DNA from 2 places in the Aeromicrobium sp. P5_D10 genome. Region 1 is predicted to be linked to the other one. Evidence: riboswitches for the same ligand, from Rfam matches in the RefSeq annotation. Region 1 holds a riboswitch; the other holds the start of a gene.
What was found. A riboswitch is a leader RNA that binds a small molecule or an ion and turns the genes downstream of it on or off. The one in region 1 is predicted to bind glycine.

Region 1 (8,642 bases):
ACGTCCTGAGAGGTATCGACCTGCAGGTCAACGCCGGCCAGGTCATGTGTCTCATCGGCCGATCGGGATGCGGGAAGTCGACGCTGTTGCGATGTATGAACGGTCTGGTGACTCCCGAGTCTGGGAGCGTCAACATCCTGGGACGTGAACTGGGTCAGACGAACCTGAACGAACTGCGAACCAGCGTCGGGATGGTGTTCCAGAGCTACAACCTCTTTCCCCATATGCGGGTTGTCGACAACGTCGCAGCAGGGCCACGCAAGATCCTGAAGCTCGGCAAAGAAGAGTCGATCCGGATTGCCCGGGAGAAGCTGGAGCATGTCGGGCTTGCCGAGAAGGCCGATCATTGGCCGTCCCAGCTGTCCGGTGGGCAACAGCAGCGGGTCGCCATCGCACGTTCGTTGGCGATGAATCCCAAGGTGCTCCTCCTCGACGAGGTGACTGCGGCGCTGGATCCGGAGACGGTCGGCAGCGTGCTCGCGGTCATCCGCAATCTCGCGAGTGAGGGTATGACGATGGTGCTCGTCACCCACGAGATGTCATTCGCCTATGAGGTCAGCGACCTGGTCGCGTACATGGAGGAAGGCAAAGTCGTGGAGGTCGGAAAGGCGAAAGAGATCCTTTCGAATCCCTCCGATCCTCGGACCCGCACGTTCTTGTCGCGAACCCTCCCGTCGACGGCGATCCCGACGTTCGACGTCGGCGGTGACGAGCAATGACGGCATCGACCGTCTTGGTGGTCGGTGCCGGTGTGATGGGCGCGTGGACCGCGGCAAGCCTGGCCGCGGACGGCTTCGACGTGACATTGGCCGATGCCCTCCCACCCGGAAATGCGCGGGGCTCGTCTGGCGGTGAGAGCCGGACCATGAGGTTCGCGCACGGTTCGGATGATCTACTCACCGAGTGGGCGATCCGATCGTCGCAGATGTGGTCCCACCTCGATCAGGGATGGCACGAGTCGTTGACCGCCAGGGCAGGCGCGAGCTGGCTCGTGCCCGACGACGCGGATGCGTCGTGGGAATCGACCAGTGCGAGCACGATGGCCGGCCTGGGTGTCGACTGCAGGTGGCTGAGCAAGGACGAGCTCTCACAGATGTACCAGGGCACGGGGATCCGCGGATTCGAGCGTGCGCTGTACGAGCCCGCGGCCGGCCTGCTCTACGCGCGCAGATCGGTCCGCGCTGTCGTCGCGCTGGCGCGTGAGCGCGGTGTGAAGCTGATCCAGACGCGGGTCACACCCGCGCCTGACGGCGGCCTGAGGTTCAGCGACGGCGATGCCCCTCGACCCGACCAGGTCGTGTGGGCCTGCGGTCCGTGGCTCGAAGGGCTGTTCGATGAGGTGTCGATCACCGCACTGCGACAAGACATCTTCTACCTGGGCGGCACTGCCCTGACGATCGACGGCTCGCCATTGTGGCTGGATCGTCTCGGCATGGTCTACGGCAGCGGGGATCTCACGGGTCGTGGCATCAAGGTCAACACCGACCGCGCCTTCGTCGAAATAGACCCCGATCGCATGGAACGGATGGCCGACCAACAGGGTCTGGCCGAGCTACGGGCCTACCTGCAGCGACACTTCCCGGGCCTCGCCGACCGTCCGGTCACCGGTTCGGAGACCAATCAGTACGAAATGTCCGTCAACGGAGACTTCATCATCGGCCGGCTTCCCGGCCGCGAATCGTGGTGGATCGTCGGCGGCGGCTCCGGTCAGGCTTTCAAACACGGACCGATGATCGGCCGCGAGGTGGCCAGGCAGATGACCGGTCAACCGGCGACGACACCTCGGTTCTCGCTGAGCGCAGCCCGGGTCAGCTCCGGAACAGCCAGCGTCTTCGGCTGAACAGCCGCTCGTTCTTTCACCCTTACTTCTAGGAGTTCCACTCATGCAGACGCAGCTCGCAGCTGGCCTGTCCACCCACGCCGTCAACCTCGGCTCCGACACCCAGACCCGTCCATCGCGTGCGATGCGCGAGTTCATGCTCGACGCCGAGGTCGGTGACGAGCAGGCTTTCGATGATCCGACCACCCGGGCATTGGAGGAACGTGTCGCCGAGCTACTCGGTCATGAAGCGGGCGTCTTCATGCCCTCAGGCACGATGTGCAATGAGATCGCCGTGCGCCTGCACACCGGCGGTGGTGGCGATGAGGTGCTCGCTGAGGCCACCTCGCATCTGATCAACGCGGAAGCAGGGGGACCAGCGGTGCTCTCGGGGGTCGTCGTCACCTCGATCCGCGGCGAAAGAGGTGTGTTCTCGGCAGACCAGGTCACGTCAGCCGTCAGGGGCGCCAGTCGCTACGCGCCGAGGACGAAACTGCTGTGCGTCGAGCAGACCGCCAACGCAGGCGGAGGCCGGGTGTGGACGCTCGACCAGATCACCTCGGTTGTCGATGCCGCGAAGGATCGGGGTCTTGCGACCCATCTGGACGGGGCCCGACTGCTGAACGCCTCAGTGGCAAGTGGTGTGTCGGCCGCTGACTTCGCGTCGATCTTCGACTCGGCATGGCTCGACTTCTCCAAGGGTCTGGGCGCCCCCGTCGGCGCAGTTCTGGTGGGATCTCAGGAACTCGTCACCGAGGCTTGGCGGTACAAGCAGATGTGGGGCGGGGCGATGCGGCAGTCCGGCATCATCGCGGCGGCCGGTCTCTACGCGCTCGACCACAACGTCGAACGTCTCGCAGAGGATCATGAGAACGCCAAGGTCTTGGCACGTGGTCTCGCGACGATCGACGGTGTCGACATCGATCCTGAACTGATCGAGTCGAACATCGTGTACTTCGAGGTCGCCGACGCCCCGGCGTTCGAGGCGGGACTCGCGCAGCACGGAGTCGTCATGAACGCCAAGGGACCGCGACGGGTGCGAGCCGTGACCCATCTCGACGTATCTGCGGCGCAGATCCAAGAAGCCATCGAGGCGGCGAAGGCCGTACTCGGTTCATCCTGACACTTGCGTCATCACTCCCGGGGGGTAGATATGAGCACGACAGCATCGCAGCACCATCAGGACGCCGACTTCATACGGACACGTCGTAGGGCCATCACGGCCAGTGCGATCGGTACGGCGCTGGAGTGGTTCGACTTCAGCGTGTTCGCAGCGCTCGCCACGATCATCGGGGCGCAGTTCTTCGCAAGCGATGATCCTGTGCACTCGTTCTTGTCGGCCGTTGCGGTCTTCGGAGTCGGATTCCTGTTCCGCCCGTTGGGAGCGTTGTTCTTCGGTCACATCGGCGATGTCTACGGACGTCACAAGGCGTTGGCGCTGACGATCATGGTGATGGGTGCATCGACGCTGCTCCTCGCGGTATCGCCCAACCGGGAGACTGCCGGAATCCTCGGCCCGGTGCTGCTGGTGTTGGCGCGGATCGGCCAGGGATTCTCTGCGGGCGGTGAGTTCGCCGGTGGCGCGGCGTTCATCGTCGAATACGCGCCGCCGGAGAAGCGGGGGCTCTTCGGCAGCATCCACTACATGGCGCTGATCTTCGGCAACCTGATCGGCGCGGTCATGGTGGCCGTCTTGCTGCGCGTGCTGTCGGAGGACCAGATGGCGCAGTTCGGCTGGCGGATACCGTTCGCGTCCGGGCTGATCGTGGCTGTCCTCGGCTTCTGGATGCGCAGGAAACTGGCCGACACGCCGGCATTCGCGATGGAGAGCGACGCCCGCGAAACGCGTCCGCTCGCGTCGGTCGCGCGCAAGCAGAAGATGCAGATCCTCCGGGGCGCCGGGTTGGTGGTCGGGTTCACGATCGCGAACTACACGTACATCAACATGCAGGGCTTCGTCGTGACCTTCGGCGATCTCAGTCCGATCGACGTCAGCTTGATGTACAGCCTCTCGCTCCTCGTGCAGATCCCGCTGATCGGCGTGTTCGGCGCCATCTCCGATCGTGTCGGACGGCGTCCTGTCATGTTGGCCGGCATCATCGCGATCGGACTCTCGGTGTTTCCGACCTTTGCACTCGTCACCAGTGGGAGCGTGTGGCTGGGCTTCCTGGGGCTGGCGTTGATGGCCGCGTCGATCGGGATGTACGCCGGTCCGTTCACGGCCGCGATCACCGAGATGATGCCGATCGCCACCCGGTACAGCTCGATCTCCATCTCCTACGGCTTGGCCGTGGCGATCTTCGGCGGCACCGCGGGCTACATCGTGGCATTCCTGCGCGAACAGACCGGTGACACCGTCGCACCCGCGCTGTTCTGCATCGCCGCAGTGGGCGTGACGCTCGGTACCGTGTTGCGCATGCGTGAAACCGCTCCGTCGCTCAGCCGCGAGAATCAGGATGTCTAGATGATCATGTCGGTCACGGGTCCGGTCGGCCCCGACCAGCTCGGTCTCACGCTGATGCACGAGCACCTGCTGATCAACCAGGTCAGGGAGCAGCGGCGGACCGGTCTGGTCAATGACCACGAGGCTCTCGTGGCCGAACTCAAGGCATTCCATGCGGCGGGAGGTCGCACGCTCGTCGATCTGACGTCCGGTGAGCTGTCGGCCGGGGCTGCTCCCGATCCGGCGTTGCACTATTCGGGCGGAGGTGACGGCGGGGGTGCCAGATCGCACACACGTGGTCCGGCACATGTCGAGGAGCTTCGTCGATTGTCCGAGGAGTCCCAGGTACAGATCATCGCCGGAACAGGCCACTATCGGGACCCGTACCTCGACAAACGCTGGTTCGACGAGCATTCCGTCGACCAGATCGCCGATCTGCTCGTCCAGGACCTCGTGGACGGATTCCCCGGCACCTCGGTCCGCGCCGGCGTGATCGGTGAGATCGGATCGGACAAGTGGTTCATCTCCGCGGCGGAGGAGCGGTCGTTCCGGGCCGCGGCGAGGGCCAATGTGCGAACCGGCGCGGTGATCTCGACGCACGCTGCGCGGTGGCCGGTGGGTCTTGACCAACTCGCGATCCTGACGTCAGAAGGCGTCGATCCCAGTCACGTCATCATCGGGCACTGCGACTCGGTGCCGATCCCGGAATATCACCGCGACGTGGCGCGGTCGGGAGCGTGGCTGCAATTCGACGGAATCCGGTCGGCGCAGGGACTCGACTTCACCCGTCGTGTCGGGTGGGTCATCGACCTGTGCCGCGAGGGATTCATCTCGCGGCTGCTCCTCAGCCACGATGTCTGCACGACAGAAGACCTCAGCCACAACGGCGGGTGCGGATTCACTCTCGTGCCCGGCGCATTCCGCGCTGCGCTGGTGGCCGGCGGCTTGTCGGAGGACGAATGCGATCAGCTGCTCATCCGCAATCCCGCGGCCGCTCTGCTGGGCTCACACCACGTGTGAGCGCTAGTCCTCTTCCGAGGGGCTGCGACGTTCGAAGTTCTTGGCCGTCGCGGCGGCGGCGCGGTCGGCGTCCTTGTCGTGCAGTGCCTCGATGATGGCAGCATGCTCACGGCTGGAGTTCTGATCCGGTCCGCGGTTGCGCATGTAGAGGCTGTTGGCGCGGGTGAACAAGGTCTGGAGATTGTCGATCTCGGCGATCAGGAATCGGTTGTCGGTCCGGCTCACGAGCACGCCGTGGAATTCCATGTCGGCCAGCGCCGCTTCGGCCCAGTCATTGTTCTCCGCGGCGGCCAACAGACGCTGGTTGAGCGTCTCCATGTGGTCGATGTCATCGGGCGTGATGACCGGCGTTGCCGCGCGGGCCGCCAAGGTCTGCAGCGCCCCGAGGGGGGCCAGGATCTGTTCGATGTCGTCACCGCTGCTGGAGGCGACTGACGGCCGACGGCGGGGCGGCGCGTTCACGAGCCCGACCTTCTCGAGCTGGATCAGGGCCTCTCGGACGGGCGTGCGGCTGATACCGCACAGCTGGGCGATCGCGGCGTCGTCGATGATCTCTCCCGGCGTCAGTTCGCCCGACACGATGGAGGACTTGAGGTAGTCGTAGGCCGTCTCACGGGCGGACTTGACGACAGGAGGAGTGCGCATGTGTCTAATATATAGTATGGTGACGACGTCTTCGGGTAGGATCGCAGACACATAACTTCATCACGCTGATCGAACCGGAGCGGGAGAGCCCATCAGGGCGCCGAAGGAGCAACTCTCCCCAGAATCTCTCAGGCCACCGAACCGCTCCGGCCAGGCACCTCTGAAAAGTCAGGTCAATACCTGCGCCCACGGTGAAAGACGTTCACAGCGTCGAATCTCTCAGGCACCACGACAGAGCGGGGAGGCCGCGACGCGCACCGGGCGCGTCGAGTAGACGAAGGCCTCTCATGACCGACGATCGCGCGACTTCCGTTATTGCAGCCCGCAACACCGCCTTGTATGCCCAGCACGAGATGCTGGGTGCCTCGTTCACGACGTTCGCCGGCTGGAACATGCCGATCCGATACACCTCGGACCTCGAAGAACATCACGCAGTGCGCCGGACGGCGGGTCTGTTCGATCTGTCGCACATGGGCCAGATCGAACTGGCCGGCCAGGGAGCGGCTGAAGCGCTGGACGCCTCACTCGTCGGCTGGATCTCGACGGTCATGGTCGGTCGGGCGAAGTACAGCATGATGTGTGACGAAGCGGGCGGGGTGATCGACGATCTCGTCGTGTACCGGTTGGGGGAGGAACGTTTCCTCGTCGTCGCCAATGCGAGCAATCACACGACGGTTCTGACCCAGCTCGTGAGTCGTTGCGCGCCGTTCGACGTCACGGTCGTGGACCGGTCGGAGACCGATGCGTTGATCGCCGTTCAGGGCCCGGCGTCCCTCGAGATCCTCCAGAGGGTGACCACTGCCGCCGTCGACGCGCTCAAGTACTACGCGATCATCAGCGGCGAGATCCGGCACGTGCCGGTGAAGATCGCCCGTACCGGATACACCGGCGAGGACGGTTTCGAGATCTACGTCAACCAGCACGAGGCGCCCGGTATCTGGGCGGCGCTGAGCGAGGCGGGTGTCGCGAGCGGCCTCCGGCCTGCCGGACTTTCCTGCCGGGACACGCTCCGCCTCGAGGCGGGGATGCCCCTGTACGGGCATGAGCTCGACCTGACCAGGACGCCGTTCGATGCGGGGCTGGGACGGGTCGTGGCCTTCGACAAACCGGGTGGCTTCGTCGGACGTGATGCGCTCCAGAAGACTTCGGAGCAATCCGTCCACCACGTCCTGGTGGGCCTCGAGCTGGAAGGACGTCGCGTCGCACGGGACGGTCAGACGGTTTTGATCAGGGGCACCGACGAGCCCGTGGGCCGCGTCACGAGCGGTGCGCCCTCTCCGACGCTCGAGCACCCCATCGCGATGGCCTACGTCGATGTCCACGTCAGCGAGGTGGGGACGCAGCTCGCAGTGGATGTGCGCGGCCGACGCGAACCCGCCCGAGTAGTGCCCTTGCCGTTCTACCGCCGTCCTCGCTGATCACCACCACACCAGGAGAATTTCATGAGCATTCCCGCTGACCTGAAGTACACGGCCGATCACGAATGGGTCCGGCTCGACGGCGACACGGCGATCGTCGGAATCACCGCCTACGCTGCCGAAGCGCTGGGCGACGTCGTCTATCTCGAACTTCCCGAGATCGGCGCCAGCATCACACACGGTGTTGCCTGCGGGGAGATCGAATCGACCAAGTCGGTCAGTGATCTCCTTGCGCCTGCAGACGGCGAGGTCGTGGGGATCAATGCCGATATCGTCGACGACCCGGGCGCCGTCAACACCGACCCGTACGGCGCAGGCTGGCTGATCAGCATCCGCGTCACAGGTGCGCTCGAACTGTTGAGTCCCGAGCAGTACGCATCCCTGACTGGCGCAGGGGCATGAGCATCCTCGATGAGCAGCTCGAGACGTTCGACCCCGACGTCTACGCGGCTATCGAGGCCGAGCGGGGGCGCCAGCAGGACACGCTCGAAATGATCGCGTCGGAGAATTTCGCGCCGGTGGCGGTCATGCAGGCTCAAGGGTCGGTGCTGACCAACAAGTACGCCGAGGGATATCCGGGCCGCAGGTACTACGGCGGTTGTGAGCATGTCGATGTCGTCGAGACGTTGGCGATCGACCGGGTCAAGGCGTTGTTCGGTGCGAGCTTCGCGAATGTGCAGCCGCACTCGGGTGCGCAGGCGAATGCGGCGACGATGGCCGCACTGCTCACGCCCGGGGACACCATCATGGGACTCGCCCTGGCGCACGGCGGCCATTTGACCCACGGCATGCGGATCAACTTCTCCGGAAAGCTCTACCGCGTCGCGCCCTACTACGTGGGTGCTGACGGACGGGTCGACATGGCCGAGGTCGCGCGCTTGGCCGAGGAGCAGCGACCGCGTCTGATCATCGCCGGATGGTCGGCCTATCCGCGCCATCAGGACTTCGCAGAGTTCCGGCGCATCGCCGATTCGATTGACGCGTTCCTCATGGTGGACATGTCGCACTTCGCGGGTCTTGTCGCGGCGGGTCTCCACCCGAACCCGGTGCCTCATGCTCATGTCGTCACCACGACGACTCACAAGACGTTGGGTGGACCGCGCGGCGGTGTGATCTTGACCGATGATGCCGATATCGCCAAGAAGATCAACAGCGCGGTGTTCCCCGGTCAGCAAGGTGGGCCGTTGGAGCATGTGATCGCCGCGAAGGCGGTGGGTTTCAAACTGGCTGCGTCCGCGGAGTTCCGCGAGCGTCAGGAGCGGACGATCGAGGGCGCCAAGATCCTTGCTCGCCGGTT
Region 2 (8,642 bases), on a different contig from region 1:
CTACCTGGGCGATCAGCTGGGCGTCGGTTCACAGCTCTCGACCGGTGTCGTCGTCGTGCTCGGTATCCGTATCTTCGCCAATGCGGCAGCTATCCGTCGACGGATCTTCCATGCCTGAGAAGCCCACGTACGAACGCTCCCGTCGCCGACCGTTCAAGGTCGGCGTGTCCCAGCTCGTCGTCGCCGTCCTGCTCGGTGGGCTTGCCTTCGCGATCATGGTTCAGGTGCGTGACGAGGATAAGGACGACTACTCCGGAGTGCGGGGAGAGAACCTCGTGGAGCTGCTCAAGTCACTCGACTCGGCCAATGAACGTCTCACCGCTCAGATCGACGATCTGAGTGCGACCCGAGATGATCTGCTGAGCAGCACCAAACGTTCCAAACAGGCTCAGAAGCAGGCCAAACAGCGTGCGGAACAGCTGGCGATCCTCGCCGGGAGCGTCGGTGCGACCGGACCGGGGATCGAGGTCGTGATCAGCGATCCGGACAAGAAGATCGACGCCGCCGGGTTGCTCGACGCGGTCGAAGAGCTGCGGGACGCGGGTGCCGAGGTCATCGCGATCAACGGCGTGGCGAGGATCGTCGCGCAGAGCTATTTCCTCGACGACGAGGATCAGATTCGCATCGGGGGACGGGAGATCAAGCGCCCGTACCGGATCGAGGCGATAGGCGATGCCAAGGTCCTTGCCCAGGCGGTAGGCTTTCCCGGCGGGTTGATCGCAGGGATCGAGATCCGTGGTGCCCAGGCGTTCGTGACCGAGCAGGACAAGATCACGATCACGGCATTGGCCGATGTGAAGAGCCCAGAGTACGCTCGACCGACATCCTGACCCAGATCTGACTTGACTCCCACTATCTGACCGACAGCGCAAGGAGCAACACGGTGATTCCTGAGGACCTCTACTACAGCGAAGAGCACGAATGGGTGCGTCTGGATGAGGACATCGCGACTGTCGGCATCACCGATTTCGCGCAGGACCAACTCGGGGACATCGTCTACGTCGAGCTTCCAGCCGTCGGAGACCGGGTCACGGCCGGGTCCGTCATCGGCGAACTCGAGTCGACCAAGTCCGTCAGTGACATCTACTCGCCGCTCAGCGGGGAGATCGTGGCCCGCAATGACGCACTCGACGGCGGTGCCGAGGTGATCAACTCGGATCCGTACGGCGAGGGCTGGCTGCTCAAGCTCCGGCCGCTCGACGAAGATCCGACGGCGACGCTTCTCGAAGCCGAGGCGTACAAGGCGCTCACCGCCACCTGATCAACATCCGATCTCGGGACAGGCGACTCGCATCGGGTGATAAGTTGAAGACGAAGCCTCAAGCCGCACTCTAGGTCGATCAACAGGAGAAATGCCGATGTCTACGCCGGAGCACGAGCCCGACGCCGAATCGTCTGCACCCGGCGCCGATCCATCTGCGCAGATCAGCGACCACACGACCCACATCCCGATACTCGACGCCGACACCGAAGAGCTGACGTCGTCGGATGTCTCCGCGGTGGAGAACCTGCCGGCCGGCAGTGCGATGCTTCTGGTCCAGCGCGGACCCGACTCGGGTGCCCGCTTCCTGCTCGACAGCGATGTCGTGACGGTCGGCCGCCATCCCGACAGCGATATCTTCCTCGACGACATCAGCGTCTCGCGTCGGCACGCGACATTCACCCGCAGCGATGCGGGCTATGCGATCGCCGATCTCGGCAGCCTCAACGGCAGCTACGTCAATCGCGATCGCATCGACGGCGAGGTCACACTGTCGGGCGGCGACGAGGTCCAGATCGGCAAGTACCGACTCATCTACTTCGCCGGAGCGCAGAAGTGACCGAACCGATTCCTGAGCTGTCCCGGCTCGGCATCGGCAAGGTGCTCGACGAACTGCTACCGGAGTTCGGTGACCTGACGATCACCAAGATCCGCTACCTGGAGTCCGAGGGACTCCTGGAGCCCGAGCGCACCCCGTCGGGCTACCGCAAGTTCTCGTTCCGCGACGTCGAGCGGCTGCGGTTCATCCTGCGGCAGCAGCGGGACAAGTTCTGGCCGCTCAGCCATATCCGCCAGGTCCTCGACGAGATGGACCGAGGTCAGGTTCCCGACACCGAGCAGACCGGCAAGACTCGTGTTCCGCACCTCAGTCTGGCCGATGACGGACTGCCGACGGAAGAGTCGTTCCTGGAGTCTTCCGGCAGCGCCCGGCTGTCACGGGCAGAGTTGCTCGAGTCGGCCCAGATCAGCTCCGAGACTCTCGATGCGATCGAGCAGTACGGGCTCATCACGCGCCGGCCGTCCCAGACCTATTACGACGCCACGGCACTGCACATCGCCTCGTTGGTGGGGGAGTTCGGTGAACTCGGGCTCGAGCCCCGGCACCTGAAGATGTTCAGTGCCGCAGCCGACCGCGAGGTCGCATTGTTCGAGCAGGTCGTGACACCGCGCGCGCGTCAGCTCGACAAGGATGCGACCGACCGCACCGTGGCGGGTCTTGCCGCATTGTCGATCCGGTTCCAATCGGTTTTGGTCAAGAGCCGACTGCGGGGCTGACCTGATGCGCGAACTCGAAGTGATCGGCGTCAGGGTCGAGATGCCGACCAACCAGCCGCTCGTCTTGCTGCGCGAGGCCGAAGGCGGCAGGTATCTGCCGATCTGGATCGGCGCGGTCGAGGCCTCGGCGATCGCGTACGCCGAACAGGGCACGGCAACAGCCCGACCCCTGACTCACGAATTGATGCAGAACGTCGTGTTGGCCTTGGGCGATGAACTTTCCGAAGTACGCATCTTCGACGTCAAGGAAGGTGTCTTCTTCGCCTCGCTGGTCTTCGCGTCGGGCGCCGAGGTCGATGCTCGTCCATCCGACTCGATCGCGTTGGCATTGCGGGCCGGAGCACGGATCATGTGCACAGAAGATGTCCTCGACGAGGCGGGGATCGTCTCGACGACCGACGAAGACCAGGAAGTCGAGAAGTTCCGTGAGTTCCTCGATGAAGTCGAGCCTGAGGACTTCGGGTGAGTGCCAACTCTCAAGTTTTACGTGAGGGTTGAGGGTTGCGACACGCCGGTGAACACGCTCGGTCGTTGACCCGGGAAACTCTCACCCTTAAGTTGAGGGTGCTGCCGAAGGTACACGGATGTAGTTCCGTCGCGGTAGTCTTCCCCCATACCAGCTTTGGAAGGCATTTCGCATGATCGAGTCACACGAGAGCGACGCCGCGGCGTCCGATGCGGCAGCAGCAGAGGCCAGCGACCAAGGTCTGTTGTTCAACGACGATGTCTCACCGTTGCCCATGGATGCGGGTTTCCGCGGTCCCACGGCGTGCAGCGCGGCTGGTATCACCTATCGACAGCTCGACTACTGGGCTCGTACGGGCCTGGTGGATCCGACTGTGCGCTCAGCGACCGGATCGGGCACCCAGCGACTCTATTCGTTCAAAGACATCCTGCTGCTCAAGATCATCAAGCGCCTTCTCGACGCCGGTGTATCGCTCCAGCAGATCCGCATCGCGATCGATCACCTGCGCGTTCGCGGAACCGATGACCTGACGCAGGTCACGCTGATGAGCGATGGCGCCAGCGTGTACGAATGCCGCTCGGCCGACGAGGTCATCGACCTGCTCCGCGGCGGACAGGGCGTCTTCGGCATCGCGATCGGTGGCGTGTGGAAAGAAATCGAAGGCTCGCTGCACGAACTGCCCAGTGAACGCGCGATCGACGCCGAGGCCACGCTGTCGGCCAATGACGAGCTGGCAGCCCGCCGTCAAGCCCGCCGCACCTCCTAACGCTCGCGAGTCACGTAATTACGGCCGGTAAGTCAGTCAATTACGCGGACGATGTGATTCAGTGACTCGCCGTAGGTGATTTGGTGACTCATCAGCGGTAGGGTGGAGGTGCTATCGACCGCGCGTGGGAGAGTTTCGTCCAGGCGACGCCGAAGGGGCAATTCCTCCCCGGAACCTCTCAGGCACAAAGGACCACGCGACTGAGGCAATTCTGAAGCACCTCTTCGATCACGACTGATCGCGGTGGGGTGACAGAAGGGGAGGCGTATCGTCCGCGCCTCTACCTTCGGAGTTCCTTTGTCCCACGACTTTGCCGACCGCCATATTGGACCGACCGCCTCCGATCAGGACGCGATGGTGCGCCGCATTGGTTACGACTCGCTGGATGCCTTGATGCAGGCCGCTGTTCCTGCCGGGATCCGCAGCACGTCGGCGCTCAACCTGCCGGCCGCCCAGACCGAGTCCGAAGCCCTTGCTGGTTTGCGATCGCTCGCCGAGCGCAATAACCCCGGTATCGCGATGATCGGTCTTGGCTATCACCCGACTGTGACGCCGGCAGTCATCCGTCGAAATGTGCTCGAGGATCCGTCTTGGTACACCGCCTACACGCCGTATCAGCCGGAGATCTCGCAGGGACGCCTGGAGGCACTGCTGAACTTCCAGACTGTCATCTCCGATCTGACCGGTCTCCCCACCGCGAACTCATCGCTCCTCGACGAAGGCACAGCGGTCGCTGAAGCCATGACGTTGATCCGCCGGGGCACCAGAGGCAAGGACTCCCTGCCGATCATCATCGACGTGGGTCTGTTGCCCCAGACGCTGGCCGTGACCCATACCCGCGCCGAGGCGCTCGGAATCGAGCTTCACGAGGCTGATCTCGCGGCTGGTGTTCCCGAGATCGAGGCAGCCGGCATCATCGTGGCCTATCCACGTGCCGATGGCCAGATCATCGATCCGCGGCCCGCGATCGAGGCTGCTCATGCGACCGGCGGTCTCGCGGTCGTTGTCGCGGACCCGTTGGCACTGGTGCTCCTGGCCTCGCCCGGCTCACTCGGCGCGGACGTCGTCGTGGGATCCACGCAGCGATTCGGTGTGCCGATGTTCTACGGCGGTCCACACGCAGGCTTCATGGCCGTCCGTTCCGGACTCGAACGTCATCTGCCGGGACGTCTGGTCGGCGTCTCGGTCGACAGCGCCGGACGTCCGGCGTACCGGCTTGCGCTGCAGACCCGTGAACAGCACATTCGCCGTGAGAAGGCGACCTCGAACATCTGCACCGCCCAGGTGCTGCTGGCGGTGACGGCCTCGATGTATGCGGTTTACCACGGTCCCGTGGGAATCCGCCGCATCGCGGAGAACGTCAACGCCGCCGCACGCACGTTGGCTTCGGGCCTGGTGAGCGGGGGAGTGGAGCTCGTTTCCGAGACGTTCTTCGACACCCTGGTGGCTCGGGTTCCTGGCCGGGCATCCGAGATCGTTTCGAAGGCACGTGCTGCGGGTGTTCATCTGCGTCTGATCGATGCCGACCATGTGGGTGTCGCAGCGAATGAGACGACTACCGATGATCATCTGCGCCTTGTATGGGGCGCGTTCGGCGTCGAGAGTGGCGACTGGCCGCAGACGTCATCGTCGCTGCCTGCCGAGTTGCTGCGCACAGACGAGATCTTGACCCATCCGGTGTTCCACGAGCACCACAGTGAGACCCAGATGCTGCGCTACCTCAAGAAGCTCAGCAACCGCGACTACGCGCTCGACCGGGGCATGATCCCGCTGGGCTCATGCACCATGAAGCTCAATGCCACCGCGGAGATGGAGCCCATCAGCTGGCCTGGATTCGCCGAGCTGCACCCGTTCGTGCCGGCCGAGGATGCCGCCGGCATGATCGAGCTGGTCGAGACGCTCGAGTCGTGGCTCGCGGAGGTCACGGGCTACGCAGGAGTGTCGATCCAGCCCAATGCCGGCTCACAGGGCGAGTTCGCCGGTCTTTTGGCCATCCGGGCGTACCACCGCAGTCGCGGCGACGAGCACCGCACGGTCTGCCTGATCCCGAGCTCGGCACACGGCACCAACGCCGCATCGGCGGTCATGGCCGGCATGCGCGTCGTCATCGTCAAATCGACCGACCAGGGCGAAGTCGACCTTGCTGACCTGCAAGCGCAGTGCGAGGCGCACAAAGACGATCTCGCCGCCATCATGGTGACCTACCCGTCGACGCACGGCGTCTACGAGCACGGCATCACCCAGTTGTGCGACATCGTGCACTCCCACGGCGGGCAGGTGTACGTGGACGGAGCAAATCTCAACGCGCTGCTCGGGCATGCCCAGCCCGGTGTCTTCGGCGGCGATGTCTCACATCTGAATCTGCACAAGACGTTCTGCATCCCGCACGGCGGCGGCGGGCCGGGCGTCGGACCGGTTGCCGTGGCAGAACATCTTGTCCCGTTCCTGCCCACACACCCGTTGCATCCGATCGAGAGCAAGCGCGACGGCATCGGCGCGATCAGCGCTTCACCGTACGGCTCCGCAGGTATCCTGCCGATCCCCTACGCGTACGTCGCGATGATGGGTGCCGAAGGCCTGACCGACGCGACATCGGTGGCAGTGCTCTCGGCCAACTACATCGCCAAGCGGCTCGAAGATGCCTTCCCGGTGCTGTACACCGGCGACAACGACCTCGTGGCGCACGAGTGCATCCTCGACCTGCGTCCGATCCTCAAGCAGGCAGGTTTGTCGATCGACGACGTCGCGAAGCGACTTATCGACTACGGCTTCCACGCCCCCACCATGAGCTTCCCGGTCCCGGGAACGTTGATGGTCGAGCCGACAGAGTCCGAGGATCTCGCCGAGATCGATCGATTCTGCGACGCGATGCTCGCGATCCGAGCCGAGATCGACCAGGTCATCTCCGGCACCTGGCCAGAGGGCGACAACCCTCTGGTGCACGCTCCCCACACGATGCGCACGCTGGTCGACTGGCAGCACGCCTACGACCTTGAACTGGGCTGCTTCCCGTCCGGCAGCCTCGACGACAAATACTGGCCGCCCGTGGGCCGGATCGACCAGGCCTACGGAGACCGCAACCTCGCGTGCTCCTGCCCGCCGATCGAAGCGTTCGCCGAGTAGCTCAGGCCCGGGTGGTCCACCAGGTCACGATCTGGTCGGCCACCGGCCCCGGGGTGCGGACCCACTGGACGTGATCATTGCTTCCGCCCTCGGGGACGGCGTCCTTGGTGTAGATCCAGCGGGTCGTCTTCGCGGACGTCAGGAACCGGTCGACGTACGCCTTGTTGGCCTTGGACGGCGCGAATGAATCGCCTTGCAGGTGCACGATGAGTGACGGAGTGGTGTGGGCGGCGTCGGCTCGGAACGGGGGGTGGCCGGTGCGGATGAACCGGCCCCACTCGTTCATCAACGTGCGCGCGCCCGGACCGCCGAAGAACGGTTTGGGGACATAGCCCCACAGGCGGGACACGACGGGGACGCCGAGCCCCATGAACACCAGGGGAACGCCGCCATACGGATAGTTCTTGTACCAGGGGATCGCCGCCCCCACGCCCACGAATCCGTCGCACGGCACATGGTTGAGCTCGTGCCCGGCGGCGAGCTGCGCGCCGATGCTGTGGCCCAGCAGGATCACGGGACGATTGGAGTTCTCTGCCCGCGCCTTGGCGACGGCTTCGGCGATATCGAGGATTCCGTCGCCGTAGCTCCAGTCATTGCGGCGCGAGGCGGCTGGCTCGTCGCGCTCGAATCCCCGCGAACGCAGCGCTCGTGCCTCCCAGTCCCGTTCCTCGAACGCTGCGACGAGGGGACGGTAGAAGGCAGACGGTACCGCCATCGCGGGGCTGATCAGGACGAGTGGTGAAGTCACGGCGTCATGATCGCATCGCGATGGCGGCCACGTGGCCGCGGGTCAGACCGCGATCGTTGCGACCGGGTCGGAACTCGGCTGGTCCGAACCCCCGTCGGGCTCGACCGTGACCGCGATGGTCTTGGCCTTTGCGACACCCTTCATGACCATCTGCCCGCTGGACTTGAAGTAGCCCTGCGAGTGCGAACCGGTGCCATCGACCATCCAGACCTGGTAGACCTTGCCCTTGCCCGGACTCGGCAGGTTCTTGGCGATGACAACCGCGGCATCGGCGTCATTCGAGGTGTAGAGCTTGACGCTGCCACCGGCGTCGAAGGTCTTGGCAGACGTCGCCAGGTCGTCGGCGCCCAAGACCTTCGACATGACCTCGTTCTGGTCTTGGGCCTCCTGCACGTTCTGGTGTTCGACGACATAGCCGCCGACGCCTACTGCGCCGATCAGCAATGCCGCCGCCACGGCGAGACGGGGGAGCGTACGTCGAAGTCCCCGTCGCTGCGACAGCAATGACACCGCCGGTCGTTCCTGGGGACTCTTGGCGATCTCTGCGACCAATCGATCGCGCAGGCCCGATGGGGGGGTGAGGCTGACCGCCTCGCCGAGACGCACAGCCGTGGCCATGAAACCGGCAAGTTCGGCTTGGCAGTCGGGGCACTGTTCGAGATGGGCCTCGAACCGGTTGCGCTCATCCGGGTCGAGGGCGTCCAACGCATAGGGCGCGATCAAGGAGTGGAGATCGGTAGTCATGCTTGAACTCCCATGCAGTCGCGCAAGCGGACAATGCCATCTCGCATACGGGTTTTGACAGTTGCGGTATTGGCGCCGAGTGCCGTGGCAACCTCGGCATAGGTGTAGCCCTGGTAGTAGGCCAACGTCACAGCTTCACGCTGCAGGTCGGTCAATCCGTCCAGGCACCTGCGCACTTGTTCATGCTCCAGACTCACGGTCACGGTTTCGGCCACCTCGTCGTATTCGGGGCCGTTGGACCAGTCGTACTTGTTCTCAC

Region 2: another riboswitch for glycine. It lies ahead of gcvP (aminomethyl-transferring glycine dehydrogenase); the one in region 1 lies ahead of gcvT (glycine cleavage system aminomethyltransferase GcvT).

The regions. Positions count from the first base shown of each region.
Region 1 covers NZ_JBFUME010000002.1:677,988-686,629, forward strand. Annotated here, with positions in the region: gene ACXJKC_RS05005 (amino acid ABC transporter ATP-binding protein) at 1-719, shown strand, start outside; gene ACXJKC_RS05010 (NAD(P)/FAD-dependent oxidoreductase) at 716-1,840, shown strand; gene ACXJKC_RS05015 (threonine aldolase family protein) at 1,884-2,942, shown strand; gene ACXJKC_RS05020 (MFS transporter) at 2,973-4,283, shown strand; gene ACXJKC_RS05025 (phosphotriesterase family protein) at 4,284-5,282, shown strand; gene ACXJKC_RS05030 (GntR family transcriptional regulator) at 5,286-5,927, opposite strand; glycine riboswitch at 5,998-6,081, shown strand; glycine riboswitch at 6,082-6,172, shown strand; gene gcvT (glycine cleavage system aminomethyltransferase GcvT) at 6,215-7,345, shown strand; gene gcvH (glycine cleavage system protein GcvH) at 7,370-7,747, shown strand; gene glyA (serine hydroxymethyltransferase) at 7,744-8,642, shown strand, end outside.
Region 2 covers NZ_JBFUME010000001.1:71,883-80,524, forward strand. Annotated here, with positions in the region: gene ACXJKC_RS00380 (small basic family protein) at 1-118, shown strand, start outside; gene ACXJKC_RS00385 (DUF881 domain-containing protein) at 111-830, shown strand; gene gcvH (glycine cleavage system protein GcvH) at 884-1,261, shown strand; gene ACXJKC_RS00395 (FHA domain-containing protein) at 1,359-1,820, shown strand; gene ftsR (transcriptional regulator FtsR) at 1,817-2,536, shown strand; gene ACXJKC_RS00405 (bifunctional nuclease family protein) at 2,541-3,002, shown strand; gene ACXJKC_RS00410 (MerR family transcriptional regulator) at 3,175-3,768, shown strand; glycine riboswitch at 3,884-3,973, shown strand; gene gcvP (aminomethyl-transferring glycine dehydrogenase) at 4,066-6,891, shown strand; gene ACXJKC_RS00420 (alpha/beta fold hydrolase) at 6,893-7,639, opposite strand; gene ACXJKC_RS00425 (anti-sigma factor) at 7,682-8,383, opposite strand; gene sigK (ECF RNA polymerase sigma factor SigK) at 8,380-8,642, opposite strand, start outside.